DNA from 2 places in the Methylosoma difficile genome. Region 2 is predicted to be linked to the other one. Evidence: predicted binding sites of a transcription regulator. Region 2 holds the regulator's gene; the other holds the start of a gene.
The links. Region 2 encodes HrcA, which represses chaperone genes, less so after heat shock. Its sites were predicted from a motif close to TNTTAGCACTCNNNNNNNNNGAGTGCTAANA; they were not measured.
Positions count from the first base shown of each region.

Region 1: a site for HrcA is predicted at 9,685-9,715, ahead of ACYQ1O_RS13340 (co-chaperone GroES). Genes of this name have one in related genera too.

Region 1 is NZ_BAAHYJ010000004.1:354,881-366,359, reverse strand. Features, by position in the region: gene ACYQ1O_RS13415 (succinate dehydrogenase iron-sulfur subunit) at 1-508, opposite strand, end outside; gene sdhA (succinate dehydrogenase flavoprotein subunit) at 508-2,292, opposite strand; gene sdhD (succinate dehydrogenase, hydrophobic membrane anchor protein) at 2,296-2,676, opposite strand; gene sdhC (succinate dehydrogenase, cytochrome b556 subunit) at 2,688-3,065, opposite strand; gene ACYQ1O_RS13395 (DUF1674 domain-containing protein) at 3,089-3,253, opposite strand; gene ACYQ1O_RS13390 (hypothetical protein) at 3,464-3,649, shown strand; gene ACYQ1O_RS13385 (SPASM domain-containing protein) at 3,689-3,811, opposite strand; gene ACYQ1O_RS13380 (hypothetical protein) at 4,387-4,923, shown strand; gene pqqE (pyrroloquinoline quinone biosynthesis protein PqqE) at 5,076-6,206, opposite strand; gene pqqD (pyrroloquinoline quinone biosynthesis peptide chaperone PqqD) at 6,187-6,483, opposite strand; gene pqqC (pyrroloquinoline-quinone synthase PqqC) at 6,470-7,198, opposite strand; gene pqqB (pyrroloquinoline quinone biosynthesis protein PqqB) at 7,207-8,118, opposite strand; gene pqqA (pyrroloquinoline quinone precursor peptide PqqA) at 8,238-8,312, opposite strand; gene ACYQ1O_RS13350 (hypothetical protein) at 8,632-8,811, shown strand; gene ACYQ1O_RS13345 (HesA/MoeB/ThiF family protein) at 8,870-9,613, opposite strand; gene ACYQ1O_RS13340 (co-chaperone GroES) at 9,755-10,042, shown strand; gene groL (chaperonin GroEL) at 10,099-11,479, shown strand, end outside.
Region 2 is NZ_BAAHYJ010000006.1:90,872-110,360, reverse strand. Features, by position in the region: gene glgB (1,4-alpha-glucan branching protein GlgB) at 1-1,488, opposite strand, end outside; gene glgC (glucose-1-phosphate adenylyltransferase) at 1,711-2,979, shown strand; gene malQ (4-alpha-glucanotransferase) at 3,176-4,639, shown strand; gene cmoA (carboxy-S-adenosyl-L-methionine synthase CmoA) at 4,647-5,387, shown strand; gene glgX (glycogen debranching protein GlgX) at 5,731-7,824, shown strand; gene recJ (single-stranded-DNA-specific exonuclease RecJ) at 7,902-9,647, shown strand; gene ACYQ1O_RS15360 (peptidylprolyl isomerase) at 9,692-10,747, opposite strand; gene ACYQ1O_RS15355 (BolA family protein) at 10,748-11,026, opposite strand; gene ACYQ1O_RS15350 (YciI family protein) at 11,023-11,325, opposite strand; gene ACYQ1O_RS15345 (septation protein A) at 11,329-11,865, opposite strand; gene ACYQ1O_RS15340 (DUF1244 domain-containing protein) at 12,027-12,329, shown strand; gene hrcA (heat-inducible transcriptional repressor HrcA) at 12,492-13,547, shown strand; gene grpE (nucleotide exchange factor GrpE) at 13,633-14,238, shown strand; partial or broken gene dnaK (molecular chaperone DnaK) at 14,309-16,225, shown strand; gene dnaJ (molecular chaperone DnaJ) at 16,480-17,622, shown strand; gene dapB (4-hydroxy-tetrahydrodipicolinate reductase) at 17,628-18,428, shown strand; gene ACYQ1O_RS15310 (CreA family protein) at 19,189-19,489, opposite strand, start outside.

The sequences.
Region 1 (11,479 bases), on a different contig from region 2:
CATACAAACCGTCCAATTTGGCGCGGTCTTCTTTGCTTTGCAGGCGCTCAGAATCGGCAGGTGCGGGTGTTTGGGTTTCTATCCACGGTTTGATCGACGCGTATTGGGCGTAGAAATGGGTCATATCCGGCACCAAATCTTTAACGACTTGCATATGCGGCAGCGGATAGATTTTGATGGTATCGGGATAGGCGTCGATGGCTTTGGTGCAGGCTAGCGTATTTTTGCCATTGACGTTCATGGAACACGAACCGCATACACCTTCGCGACAGGAGCGGCGGAAGGTAAGGCTGCTGTCGATGTCGTTTTTAATTTTTAAAATGGCATCCAATACCATCGGTCCACAGTCGTCCATATCCAGTTCGAAAATATCGATACGAGGATTTTCACCGGAATCAGGATCCCAACGGTAGATTTCAAAACGGCGGACATTTTTGGCACCCGCAGGTGCTTTAAACGTATGGCCTTGGGTTAAGGTCGAGTTTTTGGGCAGCGTAAATTCAGCCATTAGTAGACCCTCTCTTTGGGTGGAATGACATCAACTTCATCGGTAAGTGTGAACATATGAACAGGACGGTACGCGATACTGACTTTGCCATCGCGCAGCCAAGTCAGTGTATGTTTCATCCAATTACCATCATCGCGGTCTGGGTAATCTTCACGAGCATGACCACCTCGGCTTTCGGTGCGGTTACCGGCAGCGGTGATGGTGACTTGCGCTTGTGCCAGCAAATTGTCCAATTCTAAGGTTTCTACTAAGTCCGTATTCCAAATTAAGGATTTGTCTTTAACACCGACATCAGAAAAAGAGCTGGCGATTTCATTCATGGCCTTGATGCCTTCAGTTAAGGTTGCCTCAGTCCTAAAGACTGCCGCCTTGGTCTGCATGACTCGCTGCATGTCCAAACGGATTTCTGCGGTGCTGCGGCTGCCGTGGGCGTGGCGGATTTGGTCGAAACGCGTTAGCGCTTGGTCGCAAGCGTTTTTGTTGAGTGGTTTGTGCGGACTGTTGGGTTTGACCAGTTCGGCACAACGGATGGCGGCAGATCGCCCGAACACCACCAAGTCCAGCAGCGAGTTTGACCCCAAACGGTTGGCACCATGCACAGAAACACAAGCCGCTTCGCCTATTGCCATCAGACCAGGCACGACTTTGTCGGGATTCTCTCCGTCCAAAGTGACCACTTCGGCTTTGTAGTTGGTTGGGATGCCGCCCATGTTGTAATGCACGGTAGGCAACACCGGGATCGGTTGTTTGGTGACATCAACTCCGGCAAAAATGCGCGAGGTTTCGGCAATGCCTGGCAAACGTTCGTGGATGATGGCGGGATCAAGATGTTCGATATGCAGGTAAATATGGTCTTTCAATTTGCCTACGCCACGGCCTTCGTTGATTTCAATGGTCATGGCGCGACTGACCACGTCGCGCGACGCTAAATCTTTCGCTGATGGTGCATAGCGTTCCATAAAGCGTTCGCCTTCGGAGTTGGTCAGATAACCGCCTTCGCCACGCACACCTTCGGTAATCAAACAACCAGAACCGTAAATGCCAGTTGGGTGGAATTGCACGAATTCCATATCTTGCAAGGGCAAGCCAGCGCGTAGCACCATGGCGTTGCCATCGCCAGTAACAGTATGTGCCGACGTGCAGGAGAAATAGCTGCGTCCATAACCGCCGGTTGCTAAAACAGTTTGATGGGCTTTGAACAAATGCAACGAGCCGTCATCCAGGCACCACGCCAATACGCCACGGCATTCGCCGTCTTGCATAATCAAATCCAAGGCGATGTATTCAACGAAGAATTCGGCGTTATGTTTTAAGGCTTGTTGATACAAGGTGTGCAAAATGGCATGACCGGTTTTGTCGGCAGCGGCACAGGTGCGTTGCGCTTGGGCTTTACCGTAATGCGTGGACATGCCGCCAAAGGCGCGTTGGTAGATTTTGCCTTCTGGGGTTCTGGAGAACGGTACGCCGTAATGTTCCAGTTCGATAATTGCCGGAATCGCTTCGCGGCACATGTATTCAATCGCGTCCTGATCGCCCAGCCAGTCCGAACCTTTAATGGTGTCGTACATGTGGAAGCGCCAATCATCTTCGCCCATATTGCCTAACGCGGCGCTGATGCCACCTTGGGCGGCAACGGTGTGGCTGCGGGTAGGGAAAACTTTGGTCAGGCAAGCGGTTTTCAGGCCTTTTTCTGCCATACCAAAAGTGGCGCGAAGCCCAGCGCCACCTGCGCCGACAACCACCACATCGTAGGCGTGTTCAATAATGTTGTATCCAGTCGTCATGTCTTATCCTATCGAAAGTACGCGGAATACCGCCAATAATGCTGCCAGTGCCAACAGCAGAAAAACTAAGTTGACTGACCACACGGCGATTATTTTTGCGCCTTCAGCGGCAACGTAGTCTTCTATCACCACTTGCAAACCCAAGGCGGAATGGTAAAAAACCGCCAAAATCCAAGCCACGATACAGACACTGTTCAGCGGTTGGCTGAGCCAGATAATGCTTTGTTGGTACGATGAGTTCATGCATAAGTCCAGCAAGGCAATCGCCCAAAATGACAGGGGGATAAGCGCCACGGCGGTGACGCGCTGCATCCACCAGTGATGGGTTCCGGCTTTGGCGGAACCTAGCCCACGGACACGCGCTAAAGGTGATCTATAGTCCATAACAGCCTCGTTTAGACGAAGATTAAAGTAAATAAAGTGAGCAGCAATGATGCAGCCAGTTCGATCATCGCATAGCGGTTTAAGGTTTCCAGTGCAAAGGTTTCGCCGGCATCCCAGATCAAATGGCGGACACCGTGGCATAAATGGAAAAACAAAGCGTAGACAAAACCAAAATACACCAGTTGCAACAGGCCATTGTCGAGAAAATCTTGCATGGCTTTAAAATCGTCAGGTCCACCAGCTAGGGCAGAGGTGATATAGACAAAAATCAGCAAGCCTAAAGACAGGAAGACACCCGTAATGCGGTGGCTGATGGAGATCAGGCCCGTCAAAGGCAGTTTGTAGATTTGCAGGTGTGGCGAGGTGGGGCGGTTTGAGTGTGTTGCCATGTTTGTGTCCTATTGTCCGTTAATCAAAAATCAACACAACGACCATTTTTTTCCCAATCGCCATAACGGGTCGGCTCCAAACCGGTTACGCCGCCTAGTTCTTCAATATTGGGAGTTGGATCGGGTTGTTTAATGGGGGGTGTTTGCACCAAATCTGTGCCGTTTTTGTCGTTATTTTCTGGCTGCATGGTTTTTACGGGTAAACATTACTGTTTGATAAGTCTAAACTATTTCCGTTTAAAACTAACGGTTATTTATCAGCTTATTTACGGTTATTCGGTAAATATATTGTCTTGCTATTGGCGGTTTTTAGTTAGCGCGCTGTTTCACGAAAGGTATTAAACCCTTGTTATTCCGTTGCTATGGAAAAGGCTAAGGTATGTTTGGAAGCGATACCCATGAATCCGTTGGATACATGGGTGTTGCAAATTTTTTTGAGGGCAGCAAAGTGTGGGCTTGCTGTTTTGCCGTTAAAAGTTTTTGGGGTTTTTGCTATTGCGGAAAATCAGCAGTTTTTCTTGGATGGCAAGGCTAGCTGCTTTAGCGGCATCTATGAGCTGTTGGATGACGTCATGCAGGAATGATTTGCTGCACACCGGATCGGCGTTGTACAAATCTCTCCGTCAATAAATAGGCTTGGCAATGGCAGCCGCCAAAGTCTTTGGTTCTTTCATCCAGTCATCGCCACGGAAGAAATTGAAGGCTTTAGACGCGTGCCAAATTTCTTCGACACTGAAATCATTCACATTCGGGCAGTCCAAACCAGGCAATTGTCGTGGAGAATGGCAGGGCTGCCCCGCCCGGTGCGGCGGTCAGAGGTGTGGGTTTGCTTATGGTATCCAGCTATGTTGTAAAGCTGATGGTGGTTGTGCGCGTAAAGATCAGCATCATTAGACAGTAACAGCAAGGCAATAATAGGCAACAAAAATAATTTCACTGGTTCATATAAGAAAACAATAATATGCAACATATTGAAAAGCTTGCTTTAAGAGGTTTTTTCGGTTCGTTGTAATATCAAAAAATACCTTAACGATTAAAAAATTTATCCTGTCTGGTAATAGGTTACCTTGAAAAATAAAGTTGATTTACTATACTCAATCACGCAATGAGATTGATCGTTTCGTACTAGTAAAAGTCTGCTCAAACTTGTCGCTATAGCTCCGGTTTGTCTTAATTTTAAAAGCCAAACCAAATGCCGAATAGTTTTAAATTGCTTATGGCAATGTTTTTTTTATTGCTTTGTTGTTGGTTTTGAAGGTTTTTCTTAAAGTACCTTAACCGCATACACTGCAACCTTATTTGTAATTTCCGGAGTTTTACAATGAAAAATATTTTAATGGCTTTTAGCTTTGCTTTACTGATGTGCTCGTTTCAGGCAGGTGCTGCCACGTTGAGCCTTTCTGCAATTACTGCTGGCGCTACCGTGTCCGCAGCTAATGCAAATGACATCGTTGGCGGTGGCGCGATCACTTCTGCTAACACATCATTTACTTACAAGTGGAGCTTGGTTTTGTCTTCTACAGTAGATGTTTTGCTTACCACTACAAACACCCCTTTTACTAATCTTTTAACTTCACCTGTTTACACTTTTGCTTTAAAAGATAGCACAGGCACTACCACTATAAACTCCTTGACAGGTGCCATTGGTGGCCAATTTACCGTAGCTTCATTGGCTGCAGGTACTTATGAAATTTGGATTTCTGGTAAAACTAAATTATCTGGTGGTGTTAACTCTTCATTTAGCGTTTTCAATACCTCTCCTGTGCCAGTACCTGCAGCCGTATGGTTGTTCGGTTCTGCTTTTATGGGCTTGGTTGGCGTATCACGTCGTAAAGGTAAAACTTCAATGGCTGCTTAATTGCGTTAGCCATTTGAAAAAAAAGGGAGGCTTCGGCCTCCCTTTTTTATGCGTGAAACTTTAGCCAAAAATTTGCTGATCGTTAAAATCTGGTGTGCATAACGCTCAGTATGGGAGCGGCTTTAGTCGCGATTGCCACCGTATACTAAGCATTAAAATAACTTAGAGTTTTTGCTGTTGCGGAAAATTAAAGGCTTTTCTTGTGTACTAAGGCTTGTCGCTTGGGCCGCGTCAATCGCTTGTTGGATGACGTCATGCTGGAATGACTTGCTGCACACCGGATCGGCATTGTACATATCGCCAGTCAATAAATACGCTTGGCAATGGCAGCCGCCAAAATCTTTGTCTTTTTCATCGCAACTACGACAGGGTTCTTTCATCCAGTCATCACCACGGAAGAAATTGAAGGCTTTAGACTCGTGCCAAATTTCTTCGACACTGAAATCATTCACATTCGGGCAATCCAACCCCGGCAATTGCCGTGCGGAATGGCAGGGCAGGGCAACCCCGTCCGGTGCGATAGTCAAAAATGTGGTTCCCCAACCATTCATACACGCTTTCGGGCGGTCTTCGTAAAAATCCGGCACGACGTAATAAATCTTCATTTTACCGGCGACTTTTTCTTTGTACGCTTGGGCAAGCGCTTCGGCTTGTTCAAACTGTTCTTTGGTCGGCAATAACAAATCGCGGTTGGCGTGTGCCCAACCGTAATATTGCGTGTTAGCCAGTTCCAGATAATCCGCGCCTAACTCCTCCGCCATCGCCAAAATTTCCGGCATCTGATGGATATTTTCGCGGTGGATCACCACGCACAACACCATCGGATAGCCGTGTTTTTTCACCAAATGGGCGACTTGTTTCTTATGCTCAAAGGATGCGGTTCCTGCGATATGGTCGTTCAATTCTTGCGTGCTGGCTTGGATGCTAACTTGGATATGATCCAGTCCGGCTTCTTTTAGTTGGACGATTTTCGCTTCGTCCATGCCGTAGCCTGAAGTAATCAGGTTGGAATAATAGCCCAGCTCGCGGGCGTGCCTGACCAATTCCGGCAAATCCTGACGCGTCAACGGCTCGCCGCCTGAAAAACCTAGCTGCACCGCGCCCATTTTCCGCGCTTGCGTCAATACCCGTTTCCAATCATCGGTACTCAATTCGCTTTTGTAATTGGCGTAATCCAAGGGGTTGGAACAATACGGGCATTGCAGCGGGCAGGCGTAAGTCAGCTCCGCCAATAACCAGCGTGGCGGGGTAATAGGGTTTTGCTTATTGTTGAATCCAGCCATGTTGTAAGGCGACCTCTAAGAATGCGGTAATGTCGTTGGCAAGGCCGGACGTGGCGAATTTTTCTTCCAATGCGTTGATGATTTGTGCGAGGTTACGGACGCCATCGCAGCATTTTAAGATTTCTGCTGAACTTTGGTTGAGTTCAACCATACCTTCGGGGTAAAGGATCACGGTTTTTTGTTGGGCTTCTTCCCATTGCAAACGGTGCGTGGAAGAAAAGCGTATGGGTTTATCGGGGTCTAAGGCCATGGTCTTATTGGGTTTATTGGTCAACATTAAAATACGGCGGCATATCATTGATATAAGCCATGTACATGGCATCCGCCATTGTCCATAACACATCCAGCTTGAATTTTAGGATTTGCACCATGCGTTCTTGCTGTTCGCGGGTTTTGTACCAGTTTAACGTAATCTCCAAGCCATGCTCGACATCGCGGCGCGCTTCGGTCAGGCGTTTACGGAAATAGCTATAACCTTCGAGGTCTACCCACGGATAATGTTCCGGCCAATTGTCCAAGCGTTGTTTGTGGATTTTGGGCGCGAACAGCTCGGTCAATGATGAACTGGCAGCTTCGTGCCATTCGGCGCGGCGGGCAAAATTCACGTAGGCATCGACGGCAAAACGCACGCCTGGCAAGACGTGTTTGAGAGAGGTGATGTCTTCGCGGGTCAGGCCAACGGCAATGCCCAATTGTATCCACGCTTCAATGCCGCCTGGATCGCCAGGATGCCCATCGTGGTCAAGGATGCGTTGTACCCATTTGGCGCGGGTTTCGCGGTCGGGGCAATTCGCCAAAATATTTGCATCTTTAACGGGAATGCTAACTTGGTAATAGAAGCGGTTCGCTACCCAACCTTGCAATTGCGCTTTGCTCAGTTTGCCTTCGTTCATCAGCGTGTGGTACGGGTGATGAATGTGGTAGTACTTTTCCATGGCCCGTAGTTGGGCTTCAAATTCTTCGCGTGTCCAAGCCGTGTTTTCTGATGACATGTGTGTGCCTATAAATCAATTTCCAAACCGTCGTAAGCGACCTCAATGCCCGCCGCCGTTAAAGTGGCGTATTCGGCGGAATCTTCGTCCAAAATCGGGTTGGTGTTATTGATGTGAATCAAAATTTTGCGTTTTTCGCCAATCGTGCCTAGAACTTCAATCATGCCGCCTTCGCCTGATTGTGGCAAATGACCGATGTCGCGTGCGCGTTTATGGCTGATGCCTTGGGTGACCATTTCGTCATCGGTCCAAAATGTGCCGTCAACCATCACGCAATCGGCGGCTTGCATGGCTGCCATGACGTGAGGCTCAATTTCACCCAAACCTGGCGAATAGAAGGCTTTTTTGCCAGTAGAAATTTGTTCGATAATCACGCCGACATTATCGCCATCGTGCGGATCGTAGCGGTGCGGCGAGTAGGGCGGAGCTTTGCTTTTAAGTGCTTGGCTGTAAATGCGGATGTCATCAATGCCGGGTACGGTAAAGCTGCTGCCGTCGATAGGGATGGCGTGGTGGTTGACGGTGCAGTAATGCGACAACATATTAAACACGGGGAAACCGCTGGTCAGATCGTCTTTCACCATGTCAGAGCAGTAAATATCCAGCGGTTTGCCTTCCCGCAGCATCAGCAAACCGGTGGTGTGGTCAATTTGGCTGTCCATCAGCATAATGGCTTTAATGCCGGTATCGCGGATGCCTTCTTGCGGTTGGATGGCGGGGAAGGCTTCCAGCTGCGCGCGGATGTCGGGCGAGGTGTTAAACAACAGCCAATTGCGGTTGTCCGTGCTGACTGCGATGGATGATTGCGTCCGCGCTTTGCCATTCATTTGCTGGTGGCGGATGCGATGGCAGTTATGGCAGTTGCAGTTCCATTGTGGAAAACCACCGCCAGCGGCGGAGCCTAAAACTCTTATTTTCATGAAGCAAACCTAAGGTGGATAAGGGCTGAAATGATACGGGATTAGCAGTTTTCAGGCAAAAAAAAGGGGTTCAGTCAGAACCCCTTTTTTGCGATCCCAATAATTAAATCGGGTATTGCTTAACGGTTGTAGATGTACATTGTAACTTCAAAACCGAAACGCAGATCAGTAAAGCTTGGTGTTTCCCATTTCATAATCGTCTCCTCGAGAGGTTTTTTTTAAGTGTGTGCTAGCTCGATCAAGTAAGCTACCTTGAAGTATACGATGAAGTTTTTTATTAAGCAACAGTTGCCAAAGGCTGAATGGCAATTGTGCTGTAAAAACGGCCTTAAAGTATCAATAAAGATAAGCAAATTAGCCGCTTGCAGGTTTCGATAAGCAGGCTAATCGGTTAATTTTAAGCGTGTTTTTCAACCTGGAAAAGAGTATCATCCCATTTCACCTGCAATTAGTAAGACAATTAAAACAAAAAATACTGAGGAGGATTTTATGGGTGTAGTAGGACTGTTTATTATGATGTTTCTGATAGCGGGTTTGGCGTTCGCGCCGCTTGGCTATTTTATTTATAAGTATATGAGCAAAAACGCCACGCCGTTTGGCGAGACCGAGCCGCATGGCGACAGCCCGTCCTTCGTTAACGATTTGGCAGAAAATGCCATCAGCTTTGCCAAAGGCTTGTTGGCAAAAAAATAACGCGCTTAAACAAGCGGGTCGGTTGGCTGGATTTTAGCGATCCGCCCCGCTTTTAAACTTAACTGCCGCACGTTGGGCAGTGAGGATTTTTCTTAAGCTTTAAACAATTCCATTCCATCGTTAAGCCATCCAATAACAGCAACCGCCCCGTCAGCGTGGTGCCTATCCCCATAATCAGCTTCATTGCCTCTAAGGCTTGCATACTGCCGACGATGCCGGTAATCGGTGCAATCACGCCATTGGTGGCGCAATTTTGCAATTCCTCACCATCACTTTGATACAAGCAGTTGTAGCACGGGCTGTTGTTGGTTCCAGGCGTAAATACCGACACTTGGCCTTCAAAACGTATTGCTGCCCCCGACACCAGCGGCGTTTGTTGGGCGACACACGCTTTATTAATGGCAAAGCGGGTGGCGAAATTATCGCTGCAATCCAACACGACATCGGCATTTTTTACTTCATTTTCAAGTGTTTCACCTTCCAAGCGTTGTTTGACTGCATGGACGCGGACTTCCGGATTGAGTTGATTTAGCGTTTGCTGGGTTGAAATTGCCTTATCCATCCCTATATCAGAGGTGTGATGGGCAATCTGCCTTTGTAAATTGGATAAATCAACCACGTCATCATCATAAACCGTTATCGATCCTACACCCGCCGCCGCAAGGTACATGGCAGCAGGCGAACCTAAGCCGCCTGCGCCGATAATCAGTACATGGGCGGCAAGCAATTTTTGCTGACCGGCGATGTCGCATTGCGGCAGCATAATTTGGCGGCTGTAACGGAGTAATTGGTTGTCGTTCATAATAGAAATAGGTGATGGCTCAATGCCAGTGATGATGCCAAAGAACTTGACAGACTGCAAAAGCTCATTATCATTAGCACTCATTGGTAGAGAGTGCTAATAGTTTTTTTAAACCATTATTTTAATCTTTAGGAGATATAAATGAACATCCGTCCGTTACACGACAGAGTGATTGTCAAACGTGTTGAAGAAGAAACTACTACTGCTAGCGGCATCGTATTGGCGAGTTCTGCAGTTGAAAAACCAAGCCAAGGCATCGTTTTGGCTGTTGGCGCAGGCAAACCACTAGATAACGGCACTGTCCGCGCGTTGGAAGTTAAAGTCGGCGATAAAGTATTGTTCGGCAAATACGCAGGCAACGAAGTGAAAGTTGACGGTGAAGAAGTCATCGTAATGCGTGAAGAAGACATCATGGGTATCTTAGGTTAATCCTAAGCCAACCCACGCTTTATCATTAAAAAACAAACAAATTCAGGATAAAAAAAATGGCAGCAAAAGACGTATTATTTGGTGATGACGCACGTGTCCGTATGGCGCGTGGTGTAAACATCTTAGCAAACGCAGTAAAAGTTACTTTAGGCCCTAAAGGCCGTAACGCCATCTTAGACAAAAGCTTTGGCGCACCAACCATTACTAAAGACGGCGTATCAGTCGCAAAAGAAATCGAATTGAAAGACAAATTCGAAAACATGGGCGCACAAATGGTTAAAGAAGTTTCTTCAAAAACTTCTGACGTGGCTGGCGACGGAACAACTACTGCAACCGTATTGGCACAATCTATCGTTAACGAAGGTTTGAAAGCGGTTGCCGCTGGCATGAACCCAATGGACTTGAAACGCGGTATTGATTTAGCCGTAACTAAAGCCGTTGAAGCCGTTGTTGCTTCTGCAACTCCTTGCACCGACAACAAAGCGATTGCCCAAGTCGGCACAATCTCTGCAAACTCTGACGCATCCGTCGGCGACATCATTGCTGAAGCGATGGAAAAAGTCGGTAAAGAAGGTGTTATCACGGTTGAAGAAGGTTCAGGCTTGGACAACTCTTTAGACGTGGTTGAAGGTATGCAATTCGACCGTGGCTACTTGTCACCTTACTTCATCAACAAACAAGAAAACATGAGCGTCGAACTCGACGACCCAATGATCTTGATTTACGACAAAAAAATCTCCAACATCCGCGAATTGTTACCAATTTTGGAAGGCGTTGCTAAATCAGGCCGTCCATTATTGATTATCGCTGAAGACGTTGAAGGCGAAGCCTTAGCTACTTTAGTCGTTAACACCATGCGCGGCATATTGAAAGTCTGCGCGGTTAAAGCCCCAGGTTTCGGCGACCGTCGTAAAGCCATGTTGGAAGACATCGCAGTATTGACTGGTGGTACTGTTATTTCTGAAGAAGTGGGTTTGACTTTAGAAAAAGCCGAATTGGATCAATTAGGTACAGCGAAAAAAATCCAAATCACCAAAGAAAACACCACCATCATCGACGGTTCTGGTTCAGAAGACCAAATCAAAGGCCGCGTTGCGCAAATCCGCGCCCAAGCTGAAGACGCCACTTCTGACTACGACAAAGAAAAATTGCAAGAACGTCTGGCTAAATTGGCTGGCGGTGTTGCCGTGATTAAAGTTGGCGCAGCCACTGAAATCGAAATGAAAGAAAAGAAAGCCCGCGTAGAAGACGCGCTGCATTCAACCCGCGCTGCGGTTGAAGAAGGCGTGGTTGCTGGCGGCGGTACTGCGCTGGTTCGTGCCTTGTCTGCACTGGAAGGTTTGGAAGGTGCAAACCACGACCAAACCGTCGGCGTAAACATCCTGCGTCGCGCTATGGAAGAGCCACTGCGTCAAATCGTTGCTAACGCTGGCGACG
Region 2 (19,489 bases):
GCTCATGTACGATAAGGTATCGTGCATCCAGCCCATATTCCATTTCATTGAGAAGCCTAATCCCCCCGTCCAAGTCGGTCGGGTCACCTGCGGCCATGCCGTGGATTCTTCAGCCATCACTACAGTGCCTGGGTGTTGGTCGTGGGTGACTTCGTTCAGCTCGCGCAAAAAGTCGATGGCTTCGAGGTTTTCTTTGCCGCCATAGCGGTTGGGTATCCAGTCGTTATGTTTGCGCGAGTAATCCAAGTACAACATGGACGCGACGGCATCGACACGCAAGCCGTCCAGATGGAATTCTTCCAGCCAGAAAACGGCGCTGGCGAGCAGGAAGTTTTTCACTTCGTTCCTGCCATAGTTGTAAATCAGCGTACCCCAATCGCGGTGTTCGCCTTTGCGGGGGTCTTCGTGTTCGTAGAGAGCGCTGCCATCAAAGCGCGACAGGGCAAAGCCGTCTTTGGGGAAATGGGCGGGAACCCAGTCCAAAATCACACCTATATTATTTTGGTGGCAGGTATCCACGAAATAACGGAAGTCGTCCGGCGTGCCGTGGCGGCTGGTAGGGGCAAAATAACCGGTGGTTTGGTAGCCCCAAGACGCATCGAGCGGATGTTCGGAAATGGGCAGCAATTCGATGTGGGTGAAGCCTAATTCCTTTGCATAAGCGACCAGCTCGACAGCCAATTCTTTGTAATTTAGAAAATTGCCTTGTTGGTCACGTTTCCACGAACCAAGATGCACCTCGTAGATCGAGATGGGTTCGTGCAGCCAGTCAAAATTGACACGGTTACCCATCCAGCGATGGTCGCGCCATTTGTAGCTGTTTTCATTAACGACGATGGATGATGTATTGGGGCGGAATTCAAACTGTTGACCGTAAGGGTCTGTTTTTAGAAGCAGTTGTTGAGTGTTACGGTTGAGGATTTCGAATTTATATAAGCATCCGCAGCTTAGCCCCGGCACAAACAATTCCCAGATGCCGCCTGCACCCAGATTACGCATAGGGTGGCTGCGACCATCCCAATGATTGAAGTCACCCACCACGCTGACGCGCTGGGCATTGGGGGCCCAAACGGCAAAATGCACGCCTTGGATGCCGTCTACTGTATGTAGATGCGCACCCAATTTTTTGTAGATATGCCAATGTTTGCCTTCGCCAAACAGGTGTTGGTCGAAATCTGGCAATTGGCTGCCAAAGCTGTAAGGATCGTGGCTAAGGTGGCTGGTGCCTGCCTTATCTAGCCAAGCCAGCTGATAATGCAGGGGTAGTTGGTCGCCATTTTTTATGTGGCCTATAAAAAAATCACTGCCGGTTATGCGTTCAAGGGGCAGGTTAATGTCTTGTAAAACAACGCTTTCAGCAAGTGGCATGAAAACCAAGAGTGTGTCGCCATGCAAGCCCAGTACGGTGAACGGGTCGTGATGGCGGGCTTCGATAATTTGCAAATGGTTTTCATCTAAGCTTTCGAAAGATAGGTTGTCTTTTGCCATTTTAGGGGAGGCAGTTTGTTTTACTGGTTCGGAAAGGCTGATGGGGGAAGTGTCTGCAAGCGGTTCTGCTGGGCTTGTTGATTGGGTTGCGGCAGTTGTAGAATCAAGTGTGTTTTTCGAACGCTTTTTCACTTTTATTGCCTCGGTGTAGTAAAATGTCAGTGAGTTCAATGTTACCAAACGCAACAGTGGTTGTGAAACTATTCCACGTGGAGATGCCCGATGTCCGATTCAGCCAATCAAAATATTCATCATTTAACCCGAAATACAATTGCACTAATTCTGGCAGGCGGTCGGGGTTCTCGCTTAATGAATATGACCGATTGGCGGGCTAAGCCAGCTGTGCCGTTTGGTGGTAAATTCCGAATTATTGATTTCCCCCTATCTAACTGCGTCAATTCCGGTATCCGTAAAATTGGCATCCTGACCCAATACAAAGCCGATTCGCTCATTCGTCACATCCAACAAGGTTGGGGCTTTTTGCGTGGTGAGTTTGGTGAATACGTTGATTTGATGCCTGCCCAGCAGCGTCATGATGAAGACTCTTGGTATAAAGGTACTGCCGATGCGGTTTTCCAAAATATCGACATTTTGCGCACCCGCAAACCCGAGCATATTTTGGTGTTGGCGGGCGACCATATTTACAAAATGAATTACGCCGAAATGCTGGCTGACCATGTCGCCAAAAAGGCCGATCTGACTATTGGCTGTATCGAAGTGTCCTTGGAAGAGGCGACGGCTTTTGGCGTGATGGATGTCGATGGCAACCGTCGGGTTAAAGCGTTTGTTGAAAAGCCAGCCAACCCGCCGGTTATGCCAGGCCGCACCGATACCGCTTTGGCGTCAATGGGCATTTACATTTTCAATGCGGCGTTTTTGTTCGAGCAATTGCTGAAAGATGCTGACACCAAATTGTCTTCGCACGATTTTGGTAAAGACATTATCCCGTCCGTTATCGACAAGTACATCGTCAATGCCTACCCGTTCTTGGATTTGCAAAGCGGCGAGCAAAGCTACTGGCGTGATGTCGGTACGATTGATGCCTACTGGGCCGCCAATATGGAATTGATTGGCGTTAAACCCGATATGAACCTGTATGACAAAACCTGGCCTATTTGGACCTATCAGGAACAAACCCCACCCGCCAAATTTGTCTTTGACGAAGACGACCGTCGCGGCTCGGCGGTTGATTCGATGGTATCGGGCGGTTGTGTCATTTCAGGTGCAAAAGTTAGACATTCCTTATTGTTTTCTAACGTTAGGGTAAACTCTTACACAACTTTGCAAGACAGTATTGTTTTGCCTAATGCCAATATTGGTAGACATTGCCGTATTACCAAGGCCATCATCGAAAAGAACTGCGATATTCCGGAAAATACCATCATTGGTGAAAACCGTGCCGACGATGAAAAACGTTTCCACGTAAGTCCAGGTGGTGTAGTGTTGGTAACACCGGATATGTTGGGTCAAAAACTGCATTACGTTAGGTAAACTATCGGCATGTTGCTTGCGATGGGTTAAAACGAGGTAATTAGCTGTTTTTTCTGGCAAAAACACAGAATGTTCGTGGCGCCTCAAACGGGGACGCTGCGAACAAAGCAAGACCCTTTCATCGCGTTATGGGTGAAAGGGGTTAGGGCTTGAGGCAACGCATCCGGGTAAAACTATTAAATCAGGGACATTTACGGTGAAAGAACTTCTTAATAAACGCCGGGCAGGCATTCTACTGCACATTACCTCATTACCCACTGGCGACTTTGGTAAAGATGCTTATTATTTCGTCGATTTTCTGCATGATTGCGGCATAACCGTCTGGCAAACCTTGCCGTTGGGGATGACCCATTCCGACGGCTCACCTTACCAATCCCTTTCCGCACACGCTGGCAACACGGCGCTTATTAATATCGAAAAGCTGGTCGAAAAAAACTGGCTGCTGGTTTCTGAACAGTGCGAACAATGCCAAGGTACACCATCATTCAATAAATGCTGCCTATTGACGAAAGCCTACCAAGGCTTTTTAGAGCGTGCCGAAACGGAAGATAAAAAAGCCTTCAAGCAGTTCTGCAAAGACAAAGCCTTTTGGTTGGACGATTTCGCCTTGTTTATGGCGCTGCGCAACGAATTTAACCAGCAATCTTGGAATAATTGGTCCGAACCGTTAAAAGAACGCGAAAGCAAAGCCATTAAAGCCGCCGCCAAACGCCTAAAAGAAACTATTGACCGCTACAAATTTGAACAATTTGTGTTCTTTACACAATGGATGGCGATTAAGGACTATGCCAACCAACGCGGTGTTTTCGTCTTTGGCGACATCCCTATTTTTGTTTCTTACGATAGCGCCGATGTTTGGGCAAACCGCAAAGTATTCAAACTCGACAACAGCGGCCAGATGTCGGTCGTGGCGGGTGTGCCACCGGATTATTTTTCCGAAACCGGACAGCGTTGGGGCAATCCCCATTACAACTGGCAATACTTGCAAGAGACGGGGTTCGCTTGGTGGCTTGACAGGATGCGCACGCAAATTGAGCAGTTCGATATTTTAAGGATTGACCATTTCCGTGGCTTAGAGGCTGCATGGGAAATCCCTGCCGATCAAGAAACCGCGCAAATTGGGCAGTGGGCTAAAGCGCCAGGCTGGCAATTGCTGGAAGCTTTTAAAAAGGAACTGGGTTCAATTGCTTTGGTGGCGGAAGATTTGGGCATCATCACGCCGGAAGTAGAAGCTTTGCGCGATGACTTTGATCTGCCGGGCATGAAAATTTTGCAATTCGCTTTTGGCGGCGGCCCTGACAACCCTTATTTGCCTGACAACTACGACCGGAATTGTGTGGTCTACACCGGTACGCACGACAACGACACCACTTTAGGTTGGTCGCAAAAAATACCCGATTATGAAAAACACTACATTCATGATTACCTTAGCAACCCGTCCATTTCCCTGCATTGTGCGTTAATCCAAGCGGCACTGTCGTCGGTTGCTAATTTGGCGGTCATCCCTATGCAAGATATTTTGGAATTAGGTTCCGAACATCGGATGAATACGCCAGGTACAACGGTAGGCAACTGGAGCTGGTGTTTCCATTGGGAGCAGCTGACGCCAGAGCGTGCCGGACGATTATCGTATTTGGTCGGCTTGTTTAACCGTAAATAAAGCGGGCATGAGCAGTCAAGACAAGCTGTTTCAGGCTACCGGTAGGGTGGAAGATTTTACTTTCGACGAACGTGTCGCCCATGTTTTCGACGACATGGTCGCCAGAAGCATCCCCTTCTATCATGAAATCCAACGCATCCAAGCCGATTTGGTGATGGATTTTTTGCCAGAACAGGGTGGGGTGGTTTGCGATTTGGGTTGTTCCACCGGAACCAGCATTGAGTATTTAAGCCAGCATACGCAATGCCCTGAGGATGTCCGTTTTCTGGGATATGACAACTCGCAGGCGATGCTAGATAAAGCCGCCGACAAACTTGGCGGGGCAATTGCTGCTGGAAAAGTGCAGTTGCATTGCGCTGATCTTAGCGATATGCCGCCATTACCCGCTTGCCACGTTGCTATCTTGAATTGGACTTTGCAGTTCGTCAGGCCGTTGGCGCGGGAAACCTTGTTGGCTAACGTTTTTGATGCGTTACAGCCGGGTGGCGTTTTGTTGTTGTCAGAAAAAATTCTCGGCAATGACAGTATGCTCAATCGAGTTTATATCGACCATTTTTTACATTTTAAAAGCAGCCAGCGTGGTTACACCGATGCCGAAAACCAGCGCAAACGGGAAGCGTTAGAAAATGTCCTGATCCCTTACCGTTTGGACGAAAATATGGCTTTGCTTAAGCGGGCGGGTTTTACCCGTATGGATACTTATTTCCAGTGGTTTAATTTCGTTTGCATCATTGCCGTGAAAGCTTGATGTGGGTTGGCGGTTATCCGCGCCCAAGATGACGCTTAACTTATCTGTTACCAAATCAGCTAGGTTTTTGCAATAACTGAGTAAATTGTTAAACTATTCACACTTTTTGTGAGTTTAGGTCATTAATAGCTGACGTTACGTCAGTGTTTATCTGCTTTACCAACAAAACCAGCACACGATTCCGTGCGTTATTCTGATACTACAACCCAATAACTATTTTGGCTGTCCGGTTCCCTGTAACCAAGCCTTATGCAATTTTACGCCAATGTTTGTTGGCAGTAGCTGCCCGTACCCTGAAATGGATGACTGATTGGGTCGATGCAGCCAATATGGAGAGGTTCTCATGAAGAAAATAGAATACAAAACGAAGCCCGGAAACTCCTACCCGTCTGGTGTCAGGCCAAATAGCGGTGGTGTTAATTTTTCTATTTTCAGCCGCCATGCCACCCAAGTGGAATTGTTGTTGTTCCATAGTGCTGAATGCGAAGAGCCTTTCCAAATTATCCGCCTGCAAGAAGACCTCAACCGAACCTTTTTCTCTTGGCATATTTATGTATGCAAATTGCCAATGGGGACTTGGTATGCGTGGCGTATGGACGGCCCTAACCGCTTGCGGGAATCGGGCTTCAGTTTTGATAAGCAAAAACTATTGATTGATCCTTGGGCGCGGGTGGTCAGCGATAAGCTATGGAGCCGTAAAGCCGCTTGCTTACCGGGCGACAATATGAAATCAGCCATGCGCTGTATGGTGGTTGATGGCGGTCATTACGATTGGGAAGGCGATGTGCCTTTGCGTATCAGCAGCGAAAAAGCCATTCTCTATGAAGTCCATGTCGGCGGCTTTACCAAACACGCCTCATCAAAAGTCCAACACCCCGGTACTTTTTCGGGTTTGATTGAAAAAATCCCCTATTTGAAAAACCTAGGCATCACCCATGTCGAATTGTTGCCGGTGATGGCTTTTGACGAGCAAGATGTGCCTGCCAATACCGCCGAGCGGGGACTGAAAAACTATTGGGGATATAGCACCCACAGTTTTTTTAGCCCTCATCCTGGTTACTGCGTCACACCCGAACAAGGCACGCACCTTAACGAATTCCGCGATTTGGTCAAAGCCCTGCATAAAGCCGGTATTGGCGTGATTATGGATGTGGTGTTTAACCATACCTCCGAAGCCGGTGCTAACGGTCCGGTCATCAATTTCAGAGGAGTGGGCGGCGATATTTTTTATCATTTGGACCATCACGATAAAAGCATCTTCCGCGATTACACCGGCTGCGGCAACACCGTCAATGCCAACCATCCGCTGGTGGCGGGCTTTATCATCAACTGTTTGGAATACTGGGTTACGGAAATGCATGTTGACGGTTTCCGCTTCGATTTAGCCAGCGCGTTGGCAAGAGGCGAAAATGGCGATGTCTTGCATGATCCACCGGTTTTATGGGGCATTGAATTGTCCAAAGAACTGGCGAAAACCAAGCTGATTGCCGAAGCTTGGGATGCCGCAGGCCTCTATCAAGTCGGTAGCTTCCCCGGCTACCGTTGGGCGGAATGGAACGGGCGCTACCGCGACACCGTGCGCCGTTTCGTACGCGGCGATCATGGCTTGGTCACCGAATTGGCAACACGACTGTGCGGCAGTAGCGATTTATACGAACACCAAGGTCGTTTGCCGATCAGCAGCATCAACTTCGTCACCTGCCACGACGGCTTCACGTTGTATGACTTGTTCAGCTACAACAGCAAACATAACGATGCCAATGGCGAAAGCAACCGCGACGGCTGTAACAATAATTTAAGCTATAACTGCGGTGCAGAAGGCGAAACGGCTGACCAACATATCCAAATCATCCGTCGGCGCAAAGCCAAAAATGCATTTGCCATTTTATTGCTTAGCCAAGGCGTTCCTATGCTGTTGGCGGGTGATGAGTTTTTGAATAGCCAACAAGGCAACAACAACGGCTATTGCCAAGACAATGCCCTCAGCTGGTTGGATTGGACAGATGCCGAGCATAACGCCGATATGGTGCGCTTTGTACAAGCCATGATTGCTTTAAGAAAACGCCATAGCTCTATTATGCGGCGGCGCTTTTTGACGGGTCGGGTTATCGAAGGCAAAAACATGCCCGACATTGCTTGGCATGGCGCCAATCTATACGAGCCGCTCTGGTTCGAACAAGATGCGCGGCTATTGGCCTTCACCTTGGCGGGCGTTGAAGAAGACGAGGCCGACTTGCATGTGGTCATGAATATGTCCGATCAAGCCATCACCATCGATTTACCGGTGATTGCACACCGAAATTGGTGCTTGGCTTTGGACACGTGCTTGCCATCGCCTGAGGATGTTATCGTCCCCGCCTTGCAAAAACCGCTGGGCAAATCGGTTTATGATGTGCATCCGTTGTCTGTCTTGGTGTTTGAAAATCAGCCAATATAAACTTACCGCCAAGCGTTCCCGCTTAACAATCTAACCCAGCAAAGCCGACAGCCGTCGGCTTTTTTATTAGGCGCACTATGTATTTCCAAGGCGTAAAAAAAACCATCGTTACCCGTCCGCTGCCCAATCACCCCACCCAATTCGGTGATTTGCACCCGTTGTTGCAACGCTTATTTTTAACCAGAGGTATCACCTATATTGACGAGCTGGACCGATCCTTAAATAAATTGCCATCACCTTGGCTGTTGTTGGGCATGGAAACAATGGTGGCGTATTTGCAGTCAGCACTTACGAGGCAACTACGTATCTGCATTGTTGCCGATTTTGATGCCGATGGCGCGACCAGTTGCGCAGTTGCCATGCAGGGCTTGCGCTTGATGGGGGCGCAAAACCTATCATTCGTGGTGCCGAACCGCTTTGAATACGGTTATGGCTTAACGCCGGAAATTGTTGAATTGGTCAAACAACAGCAGGCTGATGTCATCATCACCGTTGATAACGGCATTTCCAGCCTTGAAGGTGTGGCGGCTGCGCAAGCCGCCGGTATTGCCGTTTTAATTACCGACCACCATTTGCCGGGTCACGAGCTGCCCAAAGCCGAAGCCATCGTCAACCCCAATTTAGCTAACGACATCTTTCCCAGCAAAGCCATTGCCGGTGTTGGCGTGATTTTCTATGTACTGATGGCATTAAGAAGCCGTCTCCGTGAAGCCAATTGGTTTGCAGAGCAGGCTTTGCCAGAACCCAACCTAGGCCGTCTGCTTGATTATGTGGCTTTGGGTACGGTTGCCGATGTGGTGGCGTTGGATGCCGTTAACCGAACCTTGGTCTACCAAGGCTTGATGCGCATTCGCGGCGGCAATGCCCATCCAGGGTTATTGGCACTGATAGACGCGGCAGGCAAAAATGCGGAAACCTTGACGGCATCGGACTTGGGCTTTTCTTTGGGGCCGCGCCTCAATGCGGCGGGGCGTATCGACGACATGACGTTGGGCATCCAATGCCTGTTGGCAGAAGATTCGCAGACCGCCAAAACCATTGCCGTGCGTTTGGATGCTTTGAATAACGAACGCCGCGATATTGAAGGGCAAATGAAATTTGAAGCGATGGCTTTGTTGGAGCAAAGTCTCGCTTTGGAAAAACAACACATGCCCGCCGGTGTCTGTTTGTACGATGCCAGCTGGCATCAGGGCGTGATTGGCATTTTAGCGGCAAGGGTAAAAGACCGTTTGCATCGACCGGTGATTTGTTTTGCACCCGCCGGTAAGGATTTGCTGAAAGGTTCGGCGCGTTCAATTGCGGGCTTGCATATCCGCGATGCACTGAGCGATGTCGCGGTCGCGCATCCGAAAATTTTGGATAAATTTGGCGGACACGCGATGGCGGCGGGGCTGACGTTGAAAATGCATGATTATCCGGCTTTTGCGTTGGCGTTCAACGAGGTGGTCGAAACCCGTTTGGCAGGTGTCGATTTGGAACAAAAAGTCGTCGTTGATGGTGAACTGACAGAGCAGGAGTTGGGTGTTGATTTGGCGGTGCAGCTGGAACAGGCGGCAACATGGGGGCAGGGCTTTCCTGAGCCGATGTTTAGCGGTGTCTTTGAGGTAGTACAAGTGCGGGTGGTCGGTCAGCGGCATTTGAAATGGGTGCTGCGTAAACCGGGTGGGCATAAGCTGCTGGATGCGATTGTCTTTTTTGTCGATGCCCCCGAGCAGTGGCTAGGGATAAGAAAAATTAAGGCGGCCTATAAATTGGAAATCAACGAGTATCGGGGCAACCGTTCGTTGCAACTTATGCTCCAGTATTTTGAAAAAATGGCATAAAAAAAGGGCGGTCAGACCGCCCTTTTTGTTGTTAGCTGAGAAGCTTATTTTTTGGCTTCTTTTGCTTTTTCGGCTGGCGCTTCAGCCGGTTTGCTTGATTCTTCTTTAGCTGGCGCTTTTTCTTCAACCACTTTTTCGTCAATGATGACTTCTTTTTCTACCGTTTTACCAGAAGCGTCTTTCACTTCCACTTGCTCTACCGTTTCTTCAACGACAGGCTGTGCTTCTGCGGCAGGTTTAGCTTCAGGTGCTTTTGGTTTTTCTTCAGTCAATGGAATCAGAATCTCAACTTGCGCTTGTTTACGCATGCTTTCGATCATGTTTTGCAATTTTTGACGTTGCAAGAAAGGCGTCAATTGTTCTTTAACCGCTTCCAAGGGGGGCGGTGTTTGTTTGCGTGAGTCTTCTTTCAAGATCACGTGCCAGCCAAATTGGGTTTGCACGGGCGTTTTGGTGTATTTGCCATTTTCTAAAGCAACAACCGCTTTTGAGAAAGGCTCAACCATTTGACCTGGCAAGAACCAGCCCAAATCACCGCCGTTTTGTGCTTCTTTGCCGTCCAAAGAGTTTTTGTTCGCCAATTTGGCAAAATCGCCGCCTTTGTCCAATTCGGCAATGATCTTTTTCGCTTCATCTTCAGTTTTCACTAAGATGTGGCGTGCTTTGTATTCGGTGCCTGCGTCGCCGGCGACTTTTTTGTCGTATTCGGCTTTGATTTCTTCATCAGTCACAGGGCTGGTTTTCATGAAGTTTTGTACAACTGCTTGGGTCAGGATGGCTTTTCTGGCTTCATCCAATTGGGCTAAAACTTCAGGTGATTTGTCCAATTGTTTTTTGACGGCATCTTGTACCAACAATTCGCGTTGTACCAATTCTTCAACCAATTTGTCTTTTGGGAACGCTTGGCCTTGACCGCGTGCAGCCAAATCTTTTTGCAGGTTTTCAAAAGTGGATTTGGCAATGTAGTTGCCGTTAACCACTGCAATGGCATCAGCTTTGTTGATAGTTGGCGCTGGGCTGCTGCTTGTTCCGGCAGGTTGTTCACAACCGGCAATCAATGCGGAGCTGATAACAAGCAATGGGATGAACTTAGTTTTCATTTACTGATTTCCTTTATTGTCTTCAGAGGGTGAGAGGGCGTTAATGCCAAGGGCATGAATTTGATCTTTCATTAACTCGCCTAAGGCTTGGTAAATCAGCTGATGGCGTTGCACCAGGGTTTTACCTTCAAAAGCTTCGGCAATAATGGTCACATGATAATGTCCGCCGCCTTTTCTGGCGCCGGCATGACCGGCATGGGCCGCGCTATTGTCAATAATTTCCAAAAGATCGGGTTGGAAAGCGTCAGTCAGTTGGCGTTTGATTAAATCGGCTGTCATGTTGGAAATACTTTTTTAAAGGGTTTGACTAAGACGTTGGCGTACACGCCAGCAATAAGATAGGGATCGGCATCGGCCCACGCCTGTGCATCGGCAAGGCTGGCAAATTCGGCAACCACCAAGCTGCCAGTAAATGCTGCCGCGCCTGGGTTTTCGGCATCAACCGCAGGGTGCGGGCCTGCCAGCACCAAACGGCCTTCATCTTGCAGTGTTTGTAGCCTATTAAGATGGTCTGGACGCGCAGACAGCCTTTTGTCAAGACTATCAGCAACATCCTCACTGATTATTGCGTATAGCACAAGTTATTTCTCGGTTTCGGGGATATGTTTATAAAGGAATGCCATTTGCACGGCAATGAACAGAACCATCAGGCCCGGCACGCCAAAAGTCTTGAAGGTGACCCAATCGTCGGTGCTGAAATTGAACATGACATACAGGTTGATAAAACCCACCGCCATAAAAAAACAGCCCCACATCAGGTTCAAACGTTTCCAAATGGCTTCTGGCAAACTTAGACTGGCTGACATCATCCGTTCGATTAAGTTCTTTTTGCCAAAAAAATGGCTGCCCAAAAAGGCCAAGCCAAACAGCCATTCAATAATCGATAACTTCCATTTAATAAATTGCTCATCCTGCAAATACAAGGTCAGTCCGCCCATGACCACGACCAGACCTAAGGTAATCCATTGCATAGGCTCCACTTTGCGGTGACGGAACCAAGCAAAAGCCACTTGGATGATGGTGGCGACGATAACCGTAGCCGTTGCTACATAAATATCGTAAGCCTTATAGGCAATAAAAAATAAAACAATCGGGAAAAATTCGTAAAGCTGTTTCATAGTAGCCAGATTAGAAGACTTTAAAGCAAGGGCAAACATCCGCTTCGGACAACCCCAAGCGCGGCGTATTGTAGAATCATTGCTGTTGAATGTACATGCCCGCCCCAGCCTTTCTGCTAGAATGCCGTGATACCGAGATGCCATCAATATAAGGAGAACTTATGGATTTGACACAACAAACTGAACTGGAAGCCGCCGCCTTCCGCCGCCTGCTTGCCCACCTACAGCAACATCCCGAAGCACAAAATATTGACTTGATGATCTTGGCGGATTTTTGCCGTAATTGCCTAGCCAAATGGTATGCCGCCGCAGCCCAAGAACGCGACCTTGATGTCGGTTATGAACAAGCGCGGGAAGTGGTTTACGGCATGCTGTACAGTGAATGGAAGGAAAAATTCCAACCAGACGCAACCCCAGAACAATTGGCGGCTTACGAGTTGAAGCTTCAGCAAAAAAAGGATTGATTTTTGGTATTGGCGGTACGGTTTGCCATGCCCTAAGCCATTGCCATTCCAGCTAATTTAGGTTTTGCCAAATTAAAGCCCGCCAATTGACAAGCCCGCCTCAAGCTGCTATTTTCGTTTGGCACTCTATTTAAGAGAGTGCTAAAAGTTATCGAGGTCAACGTGGCAAAACCTACAACGTTAAACGAGCGCTCACTGCAATTACTGAAAAATCTGATTGAACGCTACATCAGCGACGGGCAGCCGGTCGGTTCGCGCGTGTTGTCTAAAGATTCCGAACTTAACTTAAGCCCTGCCACCATACGCAACGTCATGGCGGATTTGGAAGATTTGGGTTTGGTGCATTCGCCGCATACCTCGGCAGGGCGGGTGCCGACGGTGCAAGGCTACCGCTTGTTTGTCGATAGCTTGCTGACGGTTAAGCCGCTTGATGCCCAAGAAATCAAACGTTTGCACAAAGGGTTGCTGGCTAAGGAAGATCCGTCCGATGTCGTCAATTCCGCGTCCCGATTATTGGCGGAATTGACGCAAATGGCGGGTGTCGTCACCTTGCCCAAGCGCGAAGTGGTTTGTCTGCGCCATATCGAATTTTTACCGTTGTCACACGGTCGGGTGCTGGTGATTTTTGTCACCAACGAGCAAGAAGTCCACAATAAAATCATCCAAACCAACAAGTTGTTCAGCCCTGCCGAATTGCAGCAAGCTGCCAATTATCTGAACGCCATTTACAGCGGGCGCAGCCTTGCCGCCGTGCGCGAAGCGGTGTTGAAAGAACTGCAAGAAGACCAGGAGCGCATGAACCAAGGCATGCTCGATGCCATCCGCATGGCGCAGCTGACGTTTGAGGTCGATCCCAATCAAGACGATTATGTGCTGGCGGGCGAAACTAATCTGATGGGTTTTTCCGAATTGGCAGACCGCGACCATCTCAAGCAATTGTTCGAAGCCTTCAGCCAAAAGCAAACTGTTATCCATCTGCTTGACCAATCCTTGAAAAGTGCCGGTGTGCAGATTTTTATCGGCAAAGAATCCGGCTATCAAGTTTTTGACCAGCTAAGCTTGGTCACTTCGCCTTATTCCGTCAACGACGAAGTGGTTGGCGTTTTAGGTGTTATTGGCCCCACACGCATGGCTTATGAAAAAATCATCCCCTTTGTCGATGTAACGGCAAAATTATTAGGCGCAGCCTTGAATCCCAAATCAACATCCCCATTGTAAGTAATCAGATGCGCACGACTTGGTGGCACAGCCAAGCCAGTGGCTTTTATTGATGACTTATCCGCAACAATCTTAAGGTAAACAAATGAGTAACGACCAGGAAACGCCTGACGCACAGGTTGAAGAAACTGTTGTTGAACAGGAAGCCGCTGCTGAGGCAAACACTGCCGAAGTGGTTGAAGAAAATCATGCCGAAGTCGGCGAGCATGAGTACACGTTAGATGAGCTTAAAAAAGAGCTAGAAGAAACTAAGCAAAAAGCCCATGAAAACTGGGATAAAGCCGTCCGCACCCAAGCTGAGATGGAAAACCTGAAACGCCGCACCCAAAAAGATTTGGAAGACGCGCATAAATTTGCCTTAACCGGTTTTGCCAAAGAATTGCTTTCCGTCATGGATAGCTTGGTGCTGGGTTTGCAGGCCGCTTCAGGCGATAGCGAAGAAGTCACCAAATTTAGGGAAGGCAGCGAGCTGACCATCAAACAGTTGGAAGCCGCATTTAGCAAATTCAATATTATCACCGTTGATCCGCTCGGTCAGCCCTTCAGTGCCGAGCAGCACCAAGCGGTACTCATGCAAGCCGTAGAAGGCGCAGAGCCGAACACGGTCGTCAATGTCTTTCAAAAAGGCTACATGCTCAATGGTCGGTTATTACGTCCGGCGATGGTTGTGGTCGCAAAAGCTGCAGACTAAAGACTTGAAACCCACAAAATAGCCCTTATATCGGTAATAACATTTACATTTACAAAAAAATTCGGAGCATTCAATGGCTAAAATTATTGGCATAGACTTAGGAACCACCAACTCTTGCGTAGCGGTATTGGAAAACGGCGTTGCAAAAGTGATTGAAAACAGCGAAGGTGCGCGCACCACCCCTTCTATCATTGCTTTCAGCAGCGACGACGAAGTGCTGGTAGGACAATCGGCAAAACGCCAAGCGGTCACCAACCCTAAAAACACCTTATTTGCGATCAAACGTCTGATTGGTCGCCGCTTCAAAGACGATGTCGTGCAAAAAGACATCAACATGGTGCCTTACAAAATTACCGAAGCAGAAAACGGCGACGCTTGGGTGGAAGTCAACGGCAAAAAAATGGCGGCACCAGAAATTTCTGCCCGCGTGTTGATGAAAATGAAAAAAGATGCCGAAGCGTATTTGGGCGAAGAAGTCACCGAAGCGGTCATCACCGTACCGGCGTATTTTAACGATTCACAACGCCAAGCCACCAAAGATGCAGGCCGCATTGCCGGTTTGGACGTTAAACGTATCATCAACGAACCTACCGCTGCGGCGTTGGCGTTCGGTATGGACAAACCAAAAGGCGACACCAAAATTGCCGTTTATGACTTAGGTGGTGGTACATTTGACGTTTCCATTATTGAAATTGCCGAAATCGACGGCGAACATCAGTTCGAAGTTTTGGCAACCAACGGCGATACTTTCTTAGGTGGTGAAGACTTTGACTCACGCGTCATCGAATATTTGGCGGACGAGTTCAAAAAAGACACTGGCGTGGATTTGCACAACGACCCATTGGCTTTGCAACGCTTAAAAGAAGCGGCGGAAAAAGCCAAAATCGAATTGTCATCCAGCCAACAAACCGATGTGAATTTGCCTTACATCACCGCTGATGCGACGGGTCCAAAACACTTAAACGTCAAATTGACCCGCGCCAAATTGGAGTCTTTGGTTGACGAGCTGATTTTGCGCACCAAAGCGCCTTGCGAAATGGCTTTGAAAGATGCGGGTGTGTCGGCTTCACAAATCCAAGACGTGATTTTGGTCGGCGGTCAAACCCGTATGCCCAAAGTGCAAGAAATGGTGAAAAGCATTTTCGGTCAAGAACCGCGCAAAGACGTCAATCCAGACGAAGCCGTGGCCTTGGGTGCAGCTATCCAAGCTGGTGTGTTGGCGGGCGACGTGAAAGACGTGTTGTTGCTGGACGTGATTCCGTTGTCGTTGGGTATTGAAACCATGGGCGGTATCTTGACCAAATTGATCGAGAAAAACACCACCATCCCCACTAACGCGGCACAAGTGTTCTCGACTGCGGATGACAACCAAACTGCGGTGACCATCCATGTCTTGCAAGGTGAACGCGAGCGTGCGTCGGCAAACAAATCATTGGGCAAGTTCGATTTGGCAGATATTCCGCCAGCACCACGCGGCGTGCCACAAATTGAAGTGTCTTTCGACATTGATGCCAACGGTATTTTGAACGTATCGGCAAAAGACAAAGCCACCGGCAAAAAACAATCGATTGTTATCAAAGCCTCCAGCGGTTTGTCGGATGAAGAAGTTGAACGCATGATTAAAGATGCCGAAGCCCATGCCGATGAAGACCGTAAGTTGCATGAATTGGTACAAGCCCGCAACCAAGCCGATGGCATGATCCACGCGACCGAAAAATCGCTGAAAGAATTTGCCGACCAAGTGGAAGCCGGTGAAAAAGCCAGCATTGAAGCCGCGATGGAAGCCTTGAAAGAAGCCGTTAAAGGTGACGACAAAGACGACATCGAAAGCAAAACCAATGCTTTGACCGAAGCGGCAGGCAAATTAGCTGAGCGTGTTTACGCCCAAAAAGGTGCCGCAGACGGCGCACAAGCGGCGGGCGGTTCTGCACCGGCTGACGATGGCGTGGTGGATGCGGAATTTGAAGAAGTTAAAGAAGACAAGTAAACCACAATCCTGATTTGCCGTCCGGCAAGCCAGCAGCAAAATTCGTCGGGCGGTTCTTTTGCATAGAACCGCCCTTCGGATTTTTTGTGTTTTAGTCATGGTAGGATGTGCTGAACGAAGGGAGGCGCATCATTAAACCATCGTGGTTTCGGCTTTTTAAAGGTAAGCACAGCGTACCCTACGACTACCAAGCCAATACCGAATTGCAAAACTGTTATCCGTAACTGATTTTAACCTTAGCTAAAGACCCACTCATGGCAGCAAAAGAAGATTATTACAAACTGCTGGGCGTTGACCGCAACGCCAGCGACGAAGAGCTTAAAAAGAAATACCGCAGTTTGGCGATGAAACACCATCCCGACCGCAATGCCGACAATCCCGAAGCGGCTGAAGCCAAATTTAAGCAAATCAAAGAAGCTTACGAAGTGTTGTCTGATCCTAAAAAGCGTGCCGCTTACGACCAGTTTGGTCACGCCGGTCTCGATGGCTCCATGGGCGGACGGCCTGGCGGCGCAGGTGGCTTTGGTGCGGAAGGTTTCAGCGATATTTTCGGTGATGTCTTTGGCGACATTTTTGGCGGTGCCCGGCAACGGGGCGGCGTCCAGCGTGGTGCCGATTTGCGCTACAACTTGGAAATCACCTTGGAAGAGGCGGTTGCCGGTACTGAGCAGAAAATTCGTATTCCCGTACTGGTCACCTGTGGCGAATGTTCCGGCTCAGGCGCGAAAAAAGGTTCCAGCCCAGTGATCTGTACCACCTGCCACGGTCATGGTCAGGTCAGAATGCAACAAGGCTTTTTCTCGGTGCAGCAAGCGTGTCCGACGTGTCGGGGTACTGGCAAACAAATTAAAGACCCTTGTGGGAAGTGTTACGGTCAAGGCCGTGTGCAGGAAAACAAAACCTTGTCGGCTAAAATTCCCGCCGGTGTCGATACAGGTGACCGCATCCGCCTGAGCGGCGAAGGTGAAGCAGGCGAACGTGGCGGTCCGGCAGGCGATTTGTATATCGAAATCCAAGTTAAACGCCACGATATTTTTACCCGTGATGGTGCAAACTTATCCTGCGAAGTGCCGATCAGTTTTGTCACCGCTTGTTTGGGCGATGAAATTCATGTGCCGACGCTGGATGGCAAAGTGTTGCTAAAAATCCCTGCCGAAACGCAAACCGGTAAAGTATTCCGTTTGCGCGGCAAAGGCGTCAAGCAGGTTCGTGGCGGTCCGGTGGGCGATTTATTGTGCCGTGTGGTGGTGGAAACGCCTGTCAATCTGACCAAAGAACAAAAAGCCTTGATTAGCCAATTGGGCGAGTCTTTGTCGGGTGGCGGCAAGCACCACAGCCCACAAGAACATACTTGGATTGATGGCGTAAAAGATTTTTTCGATAAATTGACGGGGTAACAATCATGCGTATTGCAATTGCCGGTGTCACGGGCCGAATGGGCGCGTGTTTGGTTAAAGCGGCTGTTTTATCTAAAAAAGCCCATGTCACTGCGGCGGTGTCGCGCCCAGACAGCCCGTCTGTCGGTAAAGATGCGGGTGAATTGGCGGGTATTGCTGCCCAAGGTGTCCATGTGGTGGGGGATTTGGCATCGGTTTTAGATCAGTTTGATGTGCTGATTGATTTTACCCGCCCTGAAACATCAATGACTTATATAGAGCAATGTCGCCAAGCCGGTAAAAAAATAGTCATTGGTACAACCGGCTACACCGACGCGCAAAAGCAGCAAATTGCCGCCGCCGCTGAAGAGATCGCCATTGTTTTGGCGCCAAACTTTAGTGTGGGCGTAAATTTGTCGCTGAAATTATTGGAAATCGCCGCCCAAGTCATGGGCGATTACACCGATATTGAAATCATTGAAGCGCATCACCGCCATAAAGTCGATGCGCCGTCCGGTACGGCTTTGCGTATGGGCGAAGTGGTTGCCAAATCGCTGGGCCGCGATTTAAAAGATTGCGCCATCTACGGGCGCGAAGGCAATACCGGCGAGCGCGACCGCAAAACCATCGGTTTTTCCACCATCCGCGCGGGCGATATTGTCGGTGAACATACAGTGATGTTTGCCGATGAAGGCGAGCGCATCGAAATCACCCATAAAGCCACCAGCCGCATGACCTTTGCCAACGGCGCAGTGCGGGCGGCGGTGTGGCTGAAAGATAAAGGCCACGGCCTTTATGATATGCAGGACGTGCTGGGCTTGTCTTAAATTCTTTACAACACTTTTAAGGCATTTTTTCAGGAACCCCAATTGACAAGGATGTCAGCCGATGCGTTTATCCGTTAATCCCTCCAAACGCCCTATTTTGGCGACACCTAATCACTAGGTTTTGCCGCTTCAACCCACACCGCTAAACTGCCCGTGGCAGGTGTCGTCTTTTTTTTTGTCGTATTTGCACCAATTTTGTCAGTTTTTAGAGACTAAATAGTGCGGAATATCAAATATTTTCTGTCAATAAAATGGTTTGTTATTACAAGTTATTGAAAATAAACAATCTAATTAAGTTGGCATCGTTGATGCTTGATTTATAGCGAATATTAGTTTTCGTGTCACACTCTCCTTGTGGTACCTTCTCAAAGCGTTCTATTTTCTCGGGTAGAACGCTTTTTTTTGTCCAAATTTCCGTGAACGACGGCAATTTCTCCCCATTTTATTTAATTTATTGTTAATTAAATAAAATGGATAAGTTAATTTTTTGTTGCTGACTAAATCTGTATGGCTGATTTATGGTGATGGCGCTTCTTTTCCTGTCGAAACTCTCTATAAAAGTGTTTTGATGTCGATAAGGAGTTGCTATGTTGCGGATAGGTTGCTTGTTGGCCTTAATGGTTATCACGATTCTTGAAATCGGGCCGTTTCCCATTACCGGTTTTATCCTGATTTACGTTGTGTTGTTCCGCCCATACTGGTTTTACGATCTGATCCAGAAAATCTATCGCAAACACTGATGGGCGGTTTTGGACGCAGCCTATTTGCCGTTCCAAGGCATGATCGGCACGGTAGAAATGCTGTTGGCAGGTGCGCCATCAATCAGCTTGCGGCTGATGGCAACATAAACCAAGGTATTGCGTTTTTTGTCAAACAAACGGCTGACGCGGGTTTCCTTAAAGAATAAGGCCGTACCTTCGCTAAAGGCGGTTTCTTCTTCGGGCAGTTTTTCTTTAATGGTGATGGGGCCGACTTGGCGGCAAGCAATGGAGAATTGCGCCGGGTCTTCGGCAACGCCGAACGTTCCGGCAATACCGCCGGTTTTGGCTTGGCTGATATGA